3 regions of the Ralstonia edaphi genome follow, and region 2 is predicted to be linked to each of the others. Evidence: predicted binding sites of a transcription regulator. Region 2 holds the regulator's gene; each other region holds the start of a gene.

Region 1 (6,095 bases), on a different contig from region 2:
GATGCGGCGAGGGCGGTCCGATCATTGTCAAACGCTTGACAGTCTGCATGCAAGCGCCGGCAGAGAATGGCCCGCTAGCCGCGCAGCCAGCCACTCAAGAAATACGACGCGGCACCGACGCGACCATTCCGGCGACGAAGGAGACACCCCCAATGACCGATTCCCAACACACCGCCCCGCGCGCAACGTTTTCCCATATGGAGCACGGCACGCGCGAGGACTGGGCCGCTATCTCGGCGGAGTTCATGCCTTACGCCCGTGCATTACCCGACCGCGTGCTCGCGCACCTGAAGCTGCTCGACGGTGATTGCGGCGGCTTTCCGATCGACCGTCTCGCGCATTCCCTGCAAACCGCCACGCTTGCCCACCGCGACGGGCGTGACGAGGAATACGTCGTCTGCGCGCTGTTGCACGACATTGGCGACACGCTGGGCAGCTTCAACCATCCGGACATCGCCGCGGCCATCCTGAAGCCGTTCGTGAGCCCGGAAAACCTGTGGATGGTCGAGAAGCACGGCATCTTCCAGGGCTACTACTTCTTCCACCATCTCGGGCTCGACCGCAACGTGCGCGAGCAGTACCGCAGCCAGCCGGAACTGTTCGAGCGCACCGCCGAGTTCTGCGCCAAATACGACGCCGCGGCCTTCATGCCGGATTACGACAACCTGCCGCTGTCGTTCTTCGAGCCGATGGTGCGGCGCGTGCTGGCCAAGCCACGCAACTCCATCTACGTGAAGGAAGGCGAAAGCGAACTGTCGCGGCCGAAAGCCGCGGCGGCCTGATGTGCAGGCCTAGGCCTTCACCACATTGACGGGCGCGCCTGCCGCCCACGCCGCCACGTTGGCGAGTGTGGTGTCGGCAATGCCCGCCAGCGCCTCGCGCGTGAAGAACGCCTGATGCGCGGTGACGATGACGTTGGGAAAGCTCAGGAGCCGCGCCAGTACGTCGTCCTGCAGCACGTCGGCGGAGCGGTCTTCGAAGAACAGATCGGCCTCTTCTTCGTAGACGTCCAGCCCGAGGTGGCCGAGCTGGCCGGTCTTGAGGGCGTCGATCAGCGCCGGGCTGTCGACGAGACCGCCGCGGCTCGTGTTGATGAGCATCGCGCCCGGCTTCATGCTGGCGAGCGCGCTGGCGTCGATGAGGTGGTGTGTGCCGGCGTTGAGCGGGCAGTGCAGGCTGACGATATCGGCCTGCGCCAGCAATTCAGGCAGCGGCACGTAGCGCACGCCCAGCGCCGTCAGCGCCGCCTGCGGAAACGGATCGAATGCCAGCACGTGACAGCCGAAACCCGCCATGATGCGCGCGAACACCTGGCCGATCTGCCCCGTGCCGACCACGCCGACAGTCTTGCCGGCAAGGTCGAAGCCCAGCAATCCGTCCAGCGAGAAATCGCCTTCCCGCGTGCGATTGCAGGCGCGGTGCAGCCGCCGGTTCAGCGTGAGGATCATGCCGACCGCATGTTCGGCCACCGCGTGCGGCGAATACGCCGGCACGCGCACCACCGTCAGCCCCAGCCGCTGCGCGGCCGCCAGGTCGACATGGTTGAAGCCCGCCGAGCGCAACGCGATCAGCCGCGTGCCGCCCGCTGCCAGCGCCTCGAGCACTTCCGCATCGAGGCAATCATTCACGAAGGGGCACACCACTTCAAAGCCGGCTGCGAGGGACGCCGTCTGTGCGTCGAGGTGCGCGCGCTGGAAAACGAGGTCGAAGCCGTGGCCGCCACGCGTGAGTGAGGCGCGGAAGCTGTCTTCGTCGTAACGGTGGCTGCTGAAAAAGAGGATGCGCATGGCGGCGGGGCAAGCGGACGTGATGCCTGCAGCTTACTCGCACCGCCGGGTGCCGGCGCTCAGAGCGTCAGGACAATGCGGCCATCCACCTTGCCGGCCTTCAGATCGGCGAACACCTGGTTGATGTTGTCGAGCTTGTCGCGGTGAATGTGGGCGCGCACTAACCCCTCGGCGGCAAACTGCAGCGACTCTTGCAGATCACGCCGCGTGCCCACAATCGAGCCCCGCACGGTGATGCCGTTGAGCACCGTGGAGAAGATCGGCAGCGGAAAATCGCCCGGCGGCAGCCCGTTGAGCGAGATCGTCCCGCCGCGCCGCACCATGCCCAGCGCTTGCGCAAAGGCGCTCCGTGACACCGCCGTCACCAGCACGCCGTGCACACCGCCGATCTCTTTCTGGATCACGGCCGCCGGGTCTTGCTGCGAGGCATCGACGACGAGCTTGGCCCCAAGCTCCCGTGCCAGCGCCAGCTTGTCGGGCGCCACGTCGACGGCCACCACGTGCAGGCCCATCGCAATCGCGTATTGCACCGCCACGTGTCCCAGCCCGCCAATGCCGGAAATGGCGATCCACTGGCCGGGGCGCGTATCCGTCATGCGGATGCCCTTGTAGACCGTCACGCCTGCGCAGAGGATCGGTGCGATCTCTTCAAAGCTGACCTGCGCGGGCAGGTGGCCGACATAGTTCGGGTCGGCCAGTACGTATTCGGCATAGCCGCCGTTGACGGAGTAGCCGGTGTTCTGCTGCTCGTGGCAGAGGGTTTCCCAGCCACTCAGGCAATGCTCGCAGTGGCCGCAGGCGGTGTAGAGCCAGGGCACACCCACGCGGTCGCCTTCCTTGACGGCGGTCACGCCTTCGCCCACGGCTGCCACATAACCCACGCCTTCATGCCCGGGGATGAACGGCAGGCTTGGCCTGACGGGCCAGTCGCCATCGGCGGCGTGCAAGTCTGTATGGCAGACGCCCGAGGCCGCGATCTTGACAAGAATCTGCCCGCGCCCAGGTGTGGGAACAGGCACTTCCTCAATGCGCAAGGGTTCGCCAAACGCATGGACTACTGCGGCTTTCATCGACTGGGCCATGAGACATCTCCGGGTTGGGGGAGATACCAGTCTGGTCGACGCCTGCCCGATGCGGGTTGATGTGAGTCAACCGCCAAGGAGGGCGAGCGGGATGGGCAACACTGTTAACATGCCGGCATCTTCAGTGTTTTCCAGCGAGCCGCTGCCTTGCCTGTCACTCCCACCTTTCTCTGGCACGACTACGAAACGTTCGGCGCCGTGCCGCGCCGTGATCGCCCCGCGCAGTTTGCCGGCATCCGCACCGATGCCGAGCTGAACGAGATCGGCGAGCCGGTCGAACTGTTCTGCCAGCCGTCCAACGACTGGCTGCCCGATCCGGTGTCGTGCCTCATCACCGGCATCACGCCGCAACAATGCGCCCGGCAAGGCATTCCGGAATACCGTTTCGCCCAGGCCATCGAGCGCGAACTCGGCACGCCCGGCACCATCGGCGTCGGCTACAACACCATCCGTTTCGACGATGAGGTGACGCGCCACCTGTTCTGGCGCAACCTGATCGACCCGTATGCCCGCGAGTGGCAGAACGACTGCGGACGCTGGGATCTGCTCGATGTGGTCCGCACGACGTGGGCCCTGCGCCCGGAAGGCATTCAATGGCCGACCCACGAAGACGGTCGGCCGAGCTTCAAGCTGGAGCATCTGTCCAAGGCCAACGGCCTGGTGCACGAGGCGGCGCACGATGCGGTGTCCGATGTGCGCGCGACGATCGCGCTGGCGCGTCTGATTCGCAATGCGCAGCCGCGCCTGTTCGATTTCTGCCTGGCGCTGCGCAAGAAAGACCGCGTGGTGGCCGAGATTGGCGATGCGCCGCGGCCGTTGCTGCACATCTCCGGCATGTACGGCGTGGAGCGTGGCTGCATGGCCGTGGTGTGGCCACTGGGCGGGCATCCGACCAACAAGAACGAACTGATCGTCTGGGATCTCGCGTTCGACCCGTCCGAGCTGTTCCACATGGATGTGGCGACGATCCGCGAGCGCATGTTCACGCGCACGGCCGATCTGGCCGAGGGCACCACGCGACTGCCGATCAAGTCGATTCACATCAACAAGTCGCCCATCGTCATCAGCAACATGAAGACGCTGCAGCCCGCGCAGGCAGAACGCTGGGGCATCGACTTCGCCACGATCGAACGCCACGCCGCCATCGCCCAAGGCGCGCCCGACATGCGCGAAACGTGGCGTCAGGTGTACGCCCGCGAACTGGAGCCGATTGAAGACGTCGACCAGAACCTCTACGGCGGATTCGTCGGCAACGACGATCGCCGCCTGCTCAACGAGCTGCGCACGCTCAGCGGCGAACAGCTCGCGCGCCTGCATGCGGAGTTTGCCGACGCTCGCCTGCCTGAGCTGCTGTTCCATTACCGCGCACGCAATTTCCCCGACACGCTGAACGAAGAGGAATACGAGCAGTGGGAGCAGTTGCGCGCCGAGCGGCTGTTCGAAGGCCGTGACGGCTACATGACCTTCGAAATGTTCGGCGAGCGGCTTCAACAGCTGGGCGCGGAAGCGGCGGAGAACGGCGACACGCGTGCGCAGACCATCCTGCAGGATCTGTACGACTACGCGCAGCAGATCGTGCCGGGCTGACGAAGCCGACGCATCAAGAAAAACGGAGGCCGAAGCCTCCGTTTTTTTTCATGGCGATGCTGAACGCTTGGCGCCGATCAGGCCGCCTGCTGTGCCGCCGCCGGATCGCGCCACTGGGCCAGCAGCTTGTTCCAGCGGATGCGCGCCGCAGCCAGGTTGGCCTCCTTCACATGGCCGAAGCCGCGGATGTCCTCCGGCAGCCGAGCCAGTTCCACGGCTTGGGCCAGCTTTTGCGCCGTCAGGCCCTTCACCAGTTCATCGACCAGCGCGCGGTATTCGCCGATCAGCGCGCGCTCGGTGCGGCGTTCTTCGGTCTTGCCGAAGATGTCGAGCGCCGTGCCGCGCAGGCCCTTGAGCTTGGCGAGCACCTTGAAGATGCGCATCGTGTTCGGACCAAAGCGTTGCTTGACCAGGTGGCCCTTCTCGTCACGCTTGGCCGTCATGGGCGGCGCGAGCCAGAAGTTGAGCTGGTAGTCGCGGCCGGGTTCGCCTTCGAACTGCGCGCGCAGCTTGTCGAGGAAGGCCGGATCGGTGTACAGACGGGCGACTTCGTATTCGTCCTTGTACGCCATCAGCTTCGACAGGTTGCGCACCACCGCTTCCGTGAGCGCCAGGGGTTGGCCGGCCCCCACCACGGCGGCCTCTGCTGCACGCACGCGCTCGACCACCGCGCGGAATTCAGCGGCATACGCGGCGTTCTGGTATGCGGTCAGCAGATCGACGCGGCGGGCGATCAGCGTGTCGAGCGAGGGCAGGGCGATGACGTCGGCCTTGGCACGCGGTGCGTCGCCTGCCAGCTTGAGCACCGCCTCGCGGTCTTGCGCGAGGTGGCGGCCCCATTCGAACGCGGTCTTGTTCTTCTCGACGGCGACGCCGTTGAGTTCGATCGCGCGTATGAGCGCGTCGTGCGTCAGCGGAACCCAGCCCTTTTGCCATGCAAAGCCCAGCACCAGCGGGTTGGTGAAGATGGCGTCGCCCAGCAGGCGCACGGCCAGCGTGTTGGCGTCTTCAAACGCGCAGGCGTCGCCGACGGCCGCGCGGATGTCCGCCTCGGCCGAGCTGCCCGGGAAGCGCCAGTTCGGGTTCTTGATGAAATCGGCCGTGGGCGATGCCGTGCTGTTGATGATGGCGCGCGTCTGGCCGTGCTGCACCTTCGACAGCACTTCGTCCGACGCCGACACAATCGCGTCGCAGCCGATCACGAGGTCCGCCTCGCCCATGGCGATGCGCGTGGCGTGGATCGAATCGGGGCGCTCGCCGATCTGCACGTGCGAGAGCACCGCGCCGCCTTTCTGCGCCAGGCCCGCCATGTCGAGCACGGTCACGCCCTTGCCTTCGATGTGCGCGGCCATGCCGAGCAGCCCGCCGATGGTCACCACGCCTGTGCCGCCCACGCCGGTCACCAGCACGCCATACGCGCGGTGGATGGCCGGCAGCTCAGGATGCGGCAGCAGCGGCAGGCCTTCCATCGACACGCCGTGCGACTCCGGCTTGCGCACCTGCGCGCCTTCTGCCGTCACGAAGCTCGGGCAGAAGCCGTTCACGCACGAAAAGTCCTTGTTGCACGACGACTGGTTGATCTTGCGCTTCGTGCCCAGTTCCGTTTCCAGCGGCTCGACCGACAGGCAGTTCGACTTGA
Region 2 (6,095 bases):
TGCCGTGGTTCCAGTGGAATGGTCGCCAAGCCGTGCTGTTCGACCTGGGGGCGCGCAAGTTCTACCTCTTTGGCCTCGTGCTGTGGCCCCAGGACGTCATCTATCTGACGGTGCTGCTGGTGCTGTCGGCACTGGCGCTGTTCCTGTTCACGGCGGTGGCAGGGCGGCTCTTCTGCGGCTATGCCTGTCCGCAGACGGTCTACACCGAAATCTTCATGTGGATCGAGCGGCATATCGAAGGGGACCGCTTTGCCCGCATCCGGCTCGACGGCGAGCGTTGGAGCCTGCGCAAGCTGCGCCTCAAGGCAGCCAAGCATTCGGCCTGGGTTGTGATCGCGCTGTGGACCGGGTTCACCTTCGTCGGCTTCTTCACGCCAATCCGCGACCTGGGCATGGAGACATGGACGCTGTCGCTCGGCCCTTGGCAGACTTTCTGGATGCTGTTCTACGCATTCGCGACTTGGGGCAACGCCGGGTTCATGCGCGAGCAGGTGTGCCGCTACATGTGCCCGTACGCTCGTTTCCAGAGCGTGATGGTCGACCCCGACACCTACGTCGTTACGTATGACACCCAGCGCGGCGAGCCGCGCGGCAGCCGTTCGCGCAATGCCGATTTCGAAGCGCAAGGTCTGGGTTCGTGCGTCGACTGCAGCATCTGTGTACAGGTCTGCCCGACCGGCATCGACATCCGCCAGGGGCTGCAATACGAATGCATTGGTTGCGGCGCCTGCATTGACGCCTGCGATCAGGTCATGGACAAGATGCGCTACCCGCGCGGTCTGATCCGCTATACGTCGGAACGGGCGATGCGCGATCGGCTCAGTTCGAAGGAAGCCCGTCGGCATCTGCTGCGCCCGCGCGTGCTGATCTACACCGGCATCATGCTGGTGCTCATCACCGGGTTCATCGTGGCGTTGGCCATGCGCCAGCCCCTCAAGGTTGACGTGATTCGCGATCGTGGTGCGCTGGCCCGTGAAGTGGACGGCGGCAAGATCGAGAACGTTTATCGCCTGCAGCTGATGAACGCCTCCGAGCATCCCATACGCGTGACGATCACCGCCGAGGGCATGCCGGAACTCGACGTGCAGGGCGGTCAGGGCGAATCCACCACACTGGAGCTTCCGCCAGCGGCCAACCGCTTGCTGCCAGTGCGCGTGCGCCGGCCGGCAGATGATGCTGCTCCGGGCTCGCACAAAATCCGTTTCGTCATCCACGCAGACAGTGGTAGCGACAGCCTCGTGCTGCGCGAACCCTCGAGCTTCATCGTGCCGCGCTGATGCGGCATCCCCAACAGGAGGCAACGATGCACGCAACGCAATCTTCCGCACAGGCCCGTCCGTGGTGGCGCGAGCCATGGCCGTGGCTGCTGATGGCAGGGCCGTTCGTCGCCATGATCGGCTGTGGCGTCACCATCTGGTTGGCGATGTCGCATCCCGATGCCGTCATTCACGATAACGTCGTGCGGCGCGGTTTGGTCGTCGAAAAGACGATCGCCTCGCCCACGCATGCCATTCATGCGGAGGCCCGATGAAGCGTCGACTGCTGATGTGGATACTGTGGCCGGCATTTCTGTCGGCCGCGCTGGCTGAGCTTGTGGTTTTTGCGGTGGTCGATCCTGCCGATCTGCGCTTCTTCGGCGAGCAGATCACGGTGTCGGCCCAGGCGGTCTACACCGTGTCGTTCTTTGTATTCTGGTTGCTGTGCGGATTGTCGAGCGCGCTGACGCTCTATGTGTCGCCGGGCATCGGCAAACTGGAAGCGCATGAACACCCGCTCGTTTGAGCGGGCGCCATAAGAGGCGGCTTAGGCGGCCTGACCGCTCATGACCTGGCGCAGGCCCGCCAGGTCGATCAGCTTGACGTGGCGTTGGCGGATCTGAATAAGACCCGCTTCGGCAAAGCGCGAGAACAGGCGGCTGACGGTTTCGAGCTTCAACCCTAGATAGCTGCCCAGTTCTTCGCGGCTCATGCGCAGCACAAATTCGGTCGACGAATAGCCGCGCTGGGCAGAGCGCTTCGAGAGATTGAGCAGGAACGCGGCGAGACGCTCTTCCGCACGCATGGAACCGAGCGTGAGCAGCATCAGATGATCCTGCGAAATTTCCTTGCTCATGATGCGCAGGAACTGATGCTGCAGCGAAGGCAGCCGGCGTGACAGCTGTTGCAGCTCGTCGTAGCGCACCACGCAGACCTCGGTGTCTTCGAGCGCGGTGGCGTCCGACACGTGGCGCATATCGCCAATCCCGTCGAGCCCGACGATTTCACCCGGCAGATGGAACCCCGTGATCTGGTGTCGACCGTCTTCCAGCGTCAGATGGGTTTTGAGCGTGCCGAAACGAATACCGTACACCGCTTCCAGCGGCTCACCCAGGGAGTAGAGCGATTGCCCCTTCTTAATGCGGATGCGCTCGCCGACCAAATCGTCCATCTTGCGCACATCGTCCGAGTTCATTCCCACCGGCAGGCAGATCTGCCCGAGTACACAGGTGGAACAACGCGAGGCTTGGTCGGTAAGTGCGATTCGAGTGAGCACGGGTGGGGGCGACTGAATTTCGAGAAAGTGAAATGAGTAATTCTTGTGGCGCAACTCAGCCTTATTATAACGGTGACCTCCTTGTCCTCGGACATTTCCGATGCGGCAAAACGCGGCAATTACGCTTAGTTCGCAACAGTAAAACGAAAACTTTGGCCCATATCAAAAGAGCGTCAGAAAGATGAGTGCCGCCGCGCTGCTGAGCGTTTTCCTGATTGCGCTGCTGGGCGGTGTGCATTGTCTGGCAATGTGCAGCGGTATCGCCCTCGCGGCCGAACGTGGCGCCGTGGCAGTGCGGATCGTGTCCCGTCGCCGGCTATGGTTCGAGCAGGTCGTCATGCATGCCGGCCGGCTGACCACCTATGCGCTGCTTGGCGCGATCATGGGTGCGATGGGCGCGACCGTCTGGCGCCAGCAATGGCTGCCGATTCAACGTGGCTTGTTCGCGTTTGCCAGCGCGTTGCTACTCGCCTACGGGATTTTGCTGCTCGTGCGTTCCGCCGGAGATGTGTGGCGCAGTGTATGGCTTGAGCGCTTGCTCGGCCGGTTTGCTGGAGCTCTGTCTCAAGGGGCCGCCATGCTGGGCAGCAGGCTACAACGTCAGCCGCCGTTGCTGCGCCGCTATGTCACGGGTATGGCCTGGGGGCTGGTGCCGTGCGGCATGGTCTATGGCGCATTGGCTGTGGCGTTGCTGGCAGGCAACGCCGCTTCCGGAGCCGTGGTCATGCTAGCCTTTGGGGCGGGTACGCTGCCCAACCTGCTGATGATGTCGGGCCTGGCAGGCTGGCTGCGCGGACTGTCCCGCCGGCGATGGGCGCGCGGCGCCGCCGGCGTCGCCATCGCCGGGTTCGGAATCTGGGGGTTGGCGCACGCGATCTGGCTTCCTGAGATGCTGAACGCACACGGATTCTGTCTGGTGCTGTAAGCGTTTAAAGCGCGCGCCAAATGCCATCCGGTCTGGGACGGGGACCTAGGTCATCTTCCCGGTTGCGGCGTCGCCGGAAATTGCCCTACAATCGACAACAATTCGATTCGCCAACCGCGCAAATCAACAATCCCAAGCGCGGTGCCAAGCGATGCCATCCAGCGGTAGAGTCACCCTGGACAGTCGATTCGGGCGGGCTGCCATTCTTCTCGGTAGTCGTCCGGTGCAGTATCCGTCCCCATGGCGGCGGAAGAAATTGCCCTTGTGGTGCCTGACCGGCACCGGATCAACTCGCTCCTCCGGCCCTACTTTGCGGGCACAGCCACTGCGTTTCGGTGCAGGGTCCAATTGAATTAATTGGCCTTCGCGCGCCGGGCCCGGGTGGGCAAACAGCATTCAGAAATGCCGCGTGCTTCGCGGCGGGACGACAAACCTCAAGCGTGACGGCGACTGGCCGCGCGCGAGCAATGACGAGCCGCTCAACCCGATGAATACCCAAGAGGCGAAGATCGTCCTCGAGACCGCGCTGATCTGCGCGCAGGACCCGTTGCGAGTCAATGACTTGCGCAAGCTGTTCGATGAAGATGTTTCCGCAGATACCATCCGTGTGCTGCTCGAAGAGCTGCGCCAGGACTGGCTCAATCGCGGTGTCGAACTGGTTGCGCTGGCCTCCGGCTGGCGTTTGCAGAGCCGCCCCGAGATGCGTGTGTATCTCGATCGCCTGCACCCGGAAAAGCCGCCCAAGTACTCGCGCGCCGTCATGGAAACGCTGGCGATCATCGCGTATCGCCAGCCCGTTACGCGCGGTGATATCGAAGACATTCGCGGCGTGACGGTCAACACGCAGGTCATCAAGCAGATCGAAGACCGCGGCTGGATCGAAGTCATTGGTCATCGTGACGTGCCGGGCCGCCCGGCGCTGTATGCGACGACCAAGCAGTTTCTCGACGACCTCGGCCTGCGCTCGCTGGATGAACTGCCGCCGTTGGAAGATGCCCGCGCCCAAGCGCAGGCAAGCCTGCTCGAGCAGGGCGCCATCGAATTCGAGGGCGGCGCAATTGCAGTGGAAGAGTTGACGGCGATGGTCAACGACGCGCCGGAAGGTGCCGAAAGTGCAGACGTTTCGGTGGCGGAAACCTCGGAATTGCCGGTGGTCGAGGCGCCTGTCGAGGTGGCTGCTGAAACGCCGGCGCAGTCGGAGGTGGTCGCGAGCCAGGAACCGGCCCTGGAGGCCGAATCGCAGGCGGTGAGTGCGACCGAGGTCGCGTCCGAAGACGAACACAAAACACCGGCCGAGCCGCCTGCGGCTCCTGCCAATGAACATTCATAACGCCATGTCCGCCGCGCAGTCGGCGCATGGCTTGAACCCCTAGATTTGAAAGACGTTGTGAGCACCCAGCCAGACTCCATGGATACACGTATGCCGGCCGACGCCGACGCTCAGCCGCCGCGACAAGACGGCGGTGATGGGACTGAGGCCGCGCCTCGTCGCAAGGGATTGCGCCGCGGCTTGCGCAACCTGGTGGCTTCTCGCCGCCAGCAGCAGGATGGTCGCCCCGAAGGCGAAGCCGCTGATGCGGGTGGTGCAGACGCCGGCCAGCCGGCGCAACCGCGCAAGAGCCGCACCCCCCGGGCACGCAAGCCGAAAGAGGCGGCCGGTGAGTCGGCGGTGGTTACCGCAGAAGGCGTTGTGCCGACGGAGCAGGCGCCCGCCGAGGGGCAGGGCGAGCGACGTGGCCCGCGCGGCCGTTTCGGCAAGAACCGTCGCCGCCAGGGCGAAGGCCAGCCGGCAGAACGTGCCGAGCGCAGCGAGCGCACGGAAGGCGCAGCCGGCAAGAACGCCGGTGGTCGTGGCAAACAGCAGAACCGCAACGGCAAACCGCAGGGCAAGGCTGGCGGCCAGAATCAGAATCGTGGCGGTAAGGGGTTGAAGGGCGGCAAGGGCTCGGAAGACGTCTTCCAATATGTGATTTCTGGTGCGTATGACTCGGAGACCGACACCGGCGGCGCGTCGCAGCCTCCCAAGACGCGCGAACTGACTTCTGACGACGACGCGCCGAAGCTGCACAAGATCCTGGCTGATGCCGGACTTGGCTCGCGCCGCGACATGGAAGACCTGATCCTGCAAGGGCGCGTCTCCGTGAATGGTCTGCCGGCCCACATCGGCCAACGCATTCTCGCGACCGACCAGGTGCGTGTGAACGGCAAGCTGATCCAGCGCAAGCTTCCAAACAAGCCGCCGCGCGTGCTGCTGTATCACAAGCCGGCCGGTGAAATTGTCAGCCAGTCCGATCCGGAAGGCCGTCCGACCGTGTTCGATGCGTTGCCGCGCATGAAGACAGGCAAGTGGGTTGCCGTCGGTCGCCTCGACTTCAACACCGAAGGCCTGCTGATCTTCACGACTTCCGGCGACATCGCCAACCGTTTCATGCACCCGCGCTATGGCGTTGAGCGTGAATACGCAGTGCGTACGCTCGGCGAATTGACTGAGACTGACCGCCAGAAGCTGCTGCACGGCATCCCGCTCCAGGACGGCGAAGCCAACTTCCTGCGCTGCGTCGACGGCGGCGGCGAAGGTGTCAATCACTGGTATCACGTCGCCCTGACCGAGGGCCGGAACCGTGAAGTGCGTCGTATG
Region 3 (6,095 bases), on a different contig from region 2:
ATTGCGCCTCGGTAAAGCGGCTCATGCCAAGTCTCCTTCGATTGATCCAATGTCCGAGCGGTGTGTTGAAGGTCAGGCTTCCGTTGGCGAGAGCCAGGCCGGGCGTTGCCTCGACTGCTCCCACCGGCCGGCGGTCTTCACCTGATCGATGAAGCCCGCCATCTCCTCCTGCGACAACCCGCTCAGCACGTCGCGCTGGAACAGCGCCAGTACGGGCGCAGGAATGGTCGCGGTGATCCGCATAATCTCTTCGACTGCGCGGAAGGCCCCGCGGGCGGCCATGACGCAAATCACGGACAGGTGCGTGGACCCCGGCAACTGGTCCGCCAGGAAGTCCCGCATGGGCGAAGCCAGGTGGCCCATCCAGATGGGGGCAATCACGACGACATGTTCGATTTCATCGAGCGGCGGGCCTTCATAGCGGTACTTCGCGCGGGCATGGAACACGGTTTCGATGACGCAGCGCGCATCCCCGAGGAAACCGGCGCGCGGATGCTCGTCCGTCACCTCGGCAAGCTGCCATCCGCTCTGCGCAGCCATCTGCTCGGCCACCTGACGTGCCGTACCGGTACGCGAGTAGTACACGATCAGCTTCTTTTCCATCTCGGACTCCAAAGATCTCGAAAGCAGTGGAACAGCGGATTGCTTCTAGGAACCTACCCACATGCGGTCGACGACGGCACGCACGCCTGGCGCGTCCCATGCAGCTTCGCGGGCCGCACGGCACTCGTTGAGGTTGCGCAGCGGCCCGTAAAGGGTCACCGTCCCGTCCGTCACGGAAACATTCAGGCGCGAGGCGTCGACCGCAGCCAGGCGTTGCAGTGCCTTTGCGATGCGATCGCTCAGATCGGCCGGCCCGGAGGCGGCGCGCAATGTCAGCGCATTGACGACAGACTTCACGCCGCGCACCCTGCGCACCGTGTCCAACGCCGCACGGCGCTGGAAATCCTGGTCGACTTCACCGCGCAGCGTCACGGCGCCGTCTTCGACGCTAATGCGGATGGCATCGGCCGGCACGGATACATTCCAATGCAACGCGCTGCTGATTGCCTGCGCAATGTCTTCATCGGGGCGCACCATATCCGCGGGCATCCGTACATCCACATGGATGACAAGCGCGGTCACGCCGGCAACACGCCGGATCGCCTCTTCCGCGGCATGCTTGTCGGCGAACGTGTCGACGCGGCCGGAGAGCGTGACGACGCCGTCCTTGGCCTGAACCGCAAAGCGACTGGCATCCACCGCCGGATCCCATTGCAGTTCTTCTTCGACATCGTGCTTGAGCTGGATATCGTTCTTCATGGCGATCTCATCAGGTTCAGCCGCGGCAGAGGCTCAGTGCGACATCAGCGCCGGCACGGTCATCGTCTTCAGCAGGGTGCGCGTCACACCGCCCAGCACGAGTTCGCGCAGGCGGCTGTGCCCGTAGGCGCCCATCACGATCAGGTCGGCATTGAAGTCGGCCGCCCGCGAGAGCAGCAGCTCGCCCACGGCGGTGTCGGAATCTGCGCAGTCGGCCTCTTCAACCGTCGTTTGAATGCCGCGCGCGTTCAGCGCACGCGCCACCTGGCCGACCGTGGTTTCTTCGGCCCAGTGCTTTGGCTGCTTGCTGGTGATCTGCAGCACGTGCACATTGGCACCCTTCATGATCGGCATGGCATCGTGCACGGCACGGGCGGCTTCGCGGCCGCCGCTCCAGGCGACCAGCACACGCTTGGGCAATGCCGTGAAGTTGCCCGCATACGGCACCACCAGTACAGGGCGGCCCGACTCCAGGATCAGGGTTTCCACAAAGTCGCCGGCGATGAATTCATCCGGATCATCGTGGTTTCGTTGTCCGACCACGAGAAGATCGCTCTCTCGCGCCTCGCGCAGCACGAGCGCCACGGGGTCGCCCTCCACTGCGCGCCACTCCGTTTCCACCCCCAGGCCCTCCGTCGCCTGACGAAAGCGCGCGTGTACGGCGTCCCGAACGCCATCGCGCCGGATGCGGTCTTCTTCCAGATAGCGCGCAGCGTTCTCCATCATGTAGAACCAGCTGAGGCTGGGCGCGAAGCTCGCATAGATGCCGACGAGTTTGGCGCCATGCGCCTGTGCGTACTGGGCTGCAAGGTTGAGACGATGCATGGCGCGCTCGCTGCGGTCCAGATGCACCATCACACTGGCGTAACTCATGGTCAGATCCTGATGTCGTGTCAGAGGGGGGAACTACCCGTCAGGCAATGACGGCGTTGCTCAGCGGTTCGGTAGTCTCGTGCACCGGTTCCGTGGGCACCGCGCGGACGAGCAGCACCGGCAGCGTGCTGCGGCGAACAACGCTCTCGGCCACGCTGCCCAGGAACAAGCGCTGGAAGCCGCGACGCCCATGCGTGCCCAGCACCAGGGCCTGGGCGCCGACGTTCTGTGCCGCCTGTTCGATGGCGGTGCCGATGTCGAAGGTTCCGATGGGGTCGTCCACCACCACGCTGTGGACATGTACACCGGCCTTTTCGGCCTTGTCCCGCGCGTCGGCAACGATTTGCTGGCCTTGTTTGACCAGTGCCTCGGTAAAGGCGCCGACATCGATATAGCCAACGTCGTACATCAGATACGAGTTGTCGATCACGTGCGCGATGACCAGCTCAGAGCCGAGCTTTTTTGCAAGCTGGATGGCCTCGTCCAGCGCGCGCTCCGCCGTAGGACTGCCATCCACGGCTACCAGAATCCTGTCGTACATGATGTGCCTCCATCGAATCCGTCGTCCGCCCCACACGGGGTTGCTGGATTCCATGTTGGACCACCATGCGGATCAGCCCTTGATTTACATCAGCGTTTGGCTTGCCGGCGCCTCAGGCAATGCCAATTGATCTGCCTCAAGGGCTTGCGCGCCGCGCTCGATAGACTCGTGCGCTATCCGCTGCCTCTCGGGTGCAGTTCTGGAAAGCTCACGGCACCTTGTGCGGGATCAACTTCTGACACCGGCCCGTTCTTATAGTGAAAACGTACGCGCATCGGAGTTCAGCATGAGGGTCGACGAGATCTGTTCCCACCGCATCGTCCACGTCCAGGCGACGGCGACGCTGCAGCAAGCCGCCCGGCTGATGCGCGACGAAAGCGCCCGGGCGCTGCTTGTCACGGAACAAGCCGTTGGAGGTTCACGGGTGGTCGGCATCGTGACAGACCGCGACATGGTGGTGCACGGCATTGCCAGCCAAAGCGACTGCACCCACACCGCCGTCTCCGAAGTCATGACGCGCGGCCTCCTGACCATCCACGATGACGCCGTGATCAGTGAAGCCCTCCGCTCGATGCTGAGCCACGGCCTGCACCGTCTAGGCGTGGTCGATCGTCAGCAACGGCTGGTGGGCATGCTCAGCCTGGACGACACCATCCGCGCGATCGGCGGCGAATGGACGTTGCTCGCCGGCATTCTCGGCCGCGACAACGCGACCGCGCCCCGCCACCATGCGCCGTCCGATTTGATTCTCTAAGGCTTCACTCACTGTTATCCAGGAGCACTGCCATGTTCACCAATGTTGGAACCGCGGACCGCGCCGTCCGCATCTTGATCGGCGTCGCCATGATTCTGCTGGCGTTCTTTGGCAAGGTGCCCGCGTGGGTCGGCTGGGTGGGTCTGATCCCCCTGGTGACCGGCCTCGTCCGCATGTGCCCGCTCTACTGGGTGCTGGGCATCGGGCGGGATTGATCAGGCAACCAACCAGAACACCGCCCAGCTGGCCAGCAGCATGGTCAGCAGACCGGCGGTGACCTTGCCGGCAAATGCCCGGCCTCCGCTGACGGCCACGACAACCTTCGAGAAAGTGTTGGCCGTCAGCGCAAGCATCACGAGCGCGCCCGCCGTCGATATTTGCAGCGTGTGGCTTGCCGCCTGCGTTGCGATGGAAGCGGTGGCGGCATGGACATCGGCAAACGCACCGAAGACCGTGACGGCCACGACCGCTGCCGTCCCGAACCACATGCGCGCGGCGGCCGCGGCAAGCAGCAAGGCCGCCGTCCACAGCGCAAAACCGATCGCGATGCGCCAGTTGATGGCGGACGCTGCGTCCTCGGGCGCCGCCTGAAGCGGCTCGCTGCCGCGCCATATCCATAGGGCGGACCATGCCACGGTCACCACCATGGCCACCGCCAGCGGGGCCGCCAGCACGCGCAACAAGTCGATGCTGATGGCGGCAATCAGCAGCAGCATCTGCACCAGCGTGGCAACGTTGGAGAGCAGCGCGGCGGCAACTGCGCCGTCAACTGGGCGACGGTCTTGCCGCGCCCGTGCCGCCATCGTCGTGATCGTTGCCACACTCGAGGCAAACCCGCTGAACAAGCCGGCCAGCGGCAGACCGAGGCGCTCTCCAAACCCTCGCGCCGCAAAGTGGCCCATGTTGCCGGTCAGCATGACAAGCAGCACAACGAGCCACAGCGTATGCGGGTTCCAGGCGTTCAGCGGCCCGAGGTTCCGGTCTGGAACGGCGGGCCAGATCAGCAATGCCGCCACGGCAAGGATCAGCAGATCGGCCAGTTCACGCTGGGTGATGACCGTGCGGGCAAACCGATGCAAACCGGCTTTGGCATAGAGCAGAACAAGAAGGACCGTGCCCAGGCCGGCCGTCATTTCCGGCTCGGTCACGGCATAGGCGCCCAGCAGCGTGGTCGCCACAAGCGCGAGCTCCGTCGTCACACCAGGGTCAACATTGGCCGAATGGTGATACCCCATCGCTGCCAACACCGCGATGGCCAGCAACACCGTGGGCACGGCAAACGGTATTGGCAGGCTTGCCGCAATGGCGCCTGCCAGCGCCCCGATCGCAAACGTTCGCATGCCCGCTGGGAGCTCGGTGCTGCCGGCATGACTACGCTCGCGCTCAAGGCCGATCGCCAGGCCCACGCCCAAGGCAACCGAGAAAGACAGCAGTGAAGACATTTCGTGGACACGGACGCGTTGCATTGCACCCGTTCAGTATTGCGCGCGGCAACGCTTTTCGGTTGATCTGGCGCAGTCGACGGTCGACTGTCGGGCAGCCGTTCCGTGGTGCTGACCCATACTGATCAGACACGCCAATCTCGGAGACAGCGATGTCTGAATCGATGCAGGCCATGGTGATGGAAGGCGCCGGAAAGCCGTTGAGCTGGCGTGAAGTGCCGCTGCCCGCCCCTGGGCCGGGAGAAGTCCGGATCGCCGTTTCGGTATGTGGTGTCTGCCGTACCGATCTGCATATCGTGGACGGCGAACTGACCGCCCCGAAACCATCCCTGATTCCCGGTCACGAAATCGTAGGCATCGTCGAGTCATGCGGCGAAGGCGTGACAACACCCGCTCCAGGCGAGCGCGTCGGCGTGCCGTGGCTTGGCTGGACATGCGGCGTCTGCCCGTACTGCCTGCACGGCCGCGAAAACCTGTGCGACCACCCTGCCTTCACCGGCTATACGCGCGACGGCGGGTATGCCCAATACGTCGTCTGCGACGCGCGATACTGCCTGCCGATTCCAGCGCGGTACGACGATGCCCACGCCGCGCCGCTGCTCTGTGCCGGGCTGATCGGCTACCGGACGCTGCGCATGGCCGGCAATGCGCGCCGGATCGGCATCTACGGCTTTGGTGCGGCGGCTCACCTCATCACGCAGATTGCCGTGGCAGAGCAGCGCGAAGTCTTCGCCTTCACCCGCGCCGGCGACACAGCAGCCCAGCAACTTGCGCTCGACACCGGCGCCAGCTGGGCAGGCGCAAGCGACGCGCCCGCCCCAGAACCGCTTGACGCCGCGCTGATCTTCGCGCCCATCGGCGCGCTCGTGCCGCAGGCGCTGCAAGCCGTGGTCAAGGGCGGCTCGGTGGTCTGCGGCGGCATCCACATGAGCGACATCCCGGCGTTTCCGTACCGGTTGCTATGGGAAGAACGCAAGCTTGTATCGGTGGCGAACCTGACGCGCGCCGATGGACTCGCCCTCATGCGCATCGCCGCAGAGGTTCCCTTGCAGGTTCACGTCACACCCTATCGGCTGCAAGATGCCAACACCGCCTTGGAAGACCTCCGCGCCGGTCGCGTGGCGGGCGCTGCCGTCCTGCAGGTGGCGTCGAAAGACCTTTGACGCGCATCAACAGCCCCGCC

The links. Region 2 encodes FNR, which switches genes on or off when oxygen is low (the NO sensors DNR and NnrR bind a similar motif). Its sites were predicted from a motif close to TTGATNNNNATCAA; they were not measured.
Region 1: the regulator FNR is predicted to act here: its motif matches at 2,926-2,939, upstream of adhP (alcohol dehydrogenase AdhP).
Region 3: the regulator FNR is predicted to act here: its motif matches at 2,796-2,809, upstream of R2669_RS00860 (universal stress protein).

Annotation. Positions count from the first base shown of each region.
Region 1 is NZ_CATWHI010000007.1:116,371-122,465, reverse strand. It holds gene R2669_RS21875 (Crp/Fnr family transcriptional regulator) at 1-25, opposite strand, end outside; gene R2669_RS21870 (HD domain-containing protein) at 153-782, shown strand; gene R2669_RS21865 (2-hydroxyacid dehydrogenase) at 792-1,787, opposite strand; gene adhP (alcohol dehydrogenase AdhP) at 1,847-2,869, opposite strand; gene sbcB (exodeoxyribonuclease I) at 3,017-4,456, shown strand; gene R2669_RS21850 (indolepyruvate ferredoxin oxidoreductase family protein) at 4,534-6,095, opposite strand, start outside.
Region 2 is NZ_CATWHI010000005.1:311,798-317,892, forward strand. It holds gene ccoG (cytochrome c oxidase accessory protein CcoG) at 1-1,277, shown strand, start outside; gene R2669_RS18975 (FixH family protein) at 1,304-1,531, shown strand; gene R2669_RS18980 (hypothetical protein) at 1,528-1,782, shown strand; gene fnr (fumarate/nitrate reduction transcriptional regulator Fnr) at 1,804-2,532, opposite strand; gene R2669_RS18990 (sulfite exporter TauE/SafE family protein) at 2,714-3,457, shown strand; gene scpB (SMC-Scp complex subunit ScpB) at 3,945-4,787, shown strand; gene R2669_RS19000 (pseudouridine synthase) at 4,878-6,095, shown strand, end outside.
Region 3 is NZ_CATWHI010000001.1:176,872-182,966, reverse strand. It holds gene R2669_RS00880 (TraR/DksA family transcriptional regulator) at 1-25, opposite strand, end outside; gene R2669_RS00875 (flavodoxin family protein) at 73-603, opposite strand; gene R2669_RS00870 (BON domain-containing protein) at 649-1,302, opposite strand; gene R2669_RS00865 (universal stress protein) at 1,336-2,175, opposite strand; gene R2669_RS00860 (universal stress protein) at 2,216-2,716, opposite strand; gene R2669_RS00855 (CBS domain-containing protein) at 3,003-3,470, shown strand; gene R2669_RS00850 (YgaP family membrane protein) at 3,503-3,685, shown strand; gene R2669_RS00845 (MgtC/SapB family protein) at 3,686-4,912, opposite strand; gene R2669_RS00840 (zinc-dependent alcohol dehydrogenase family protein) at 5,065-6,075, shown strand.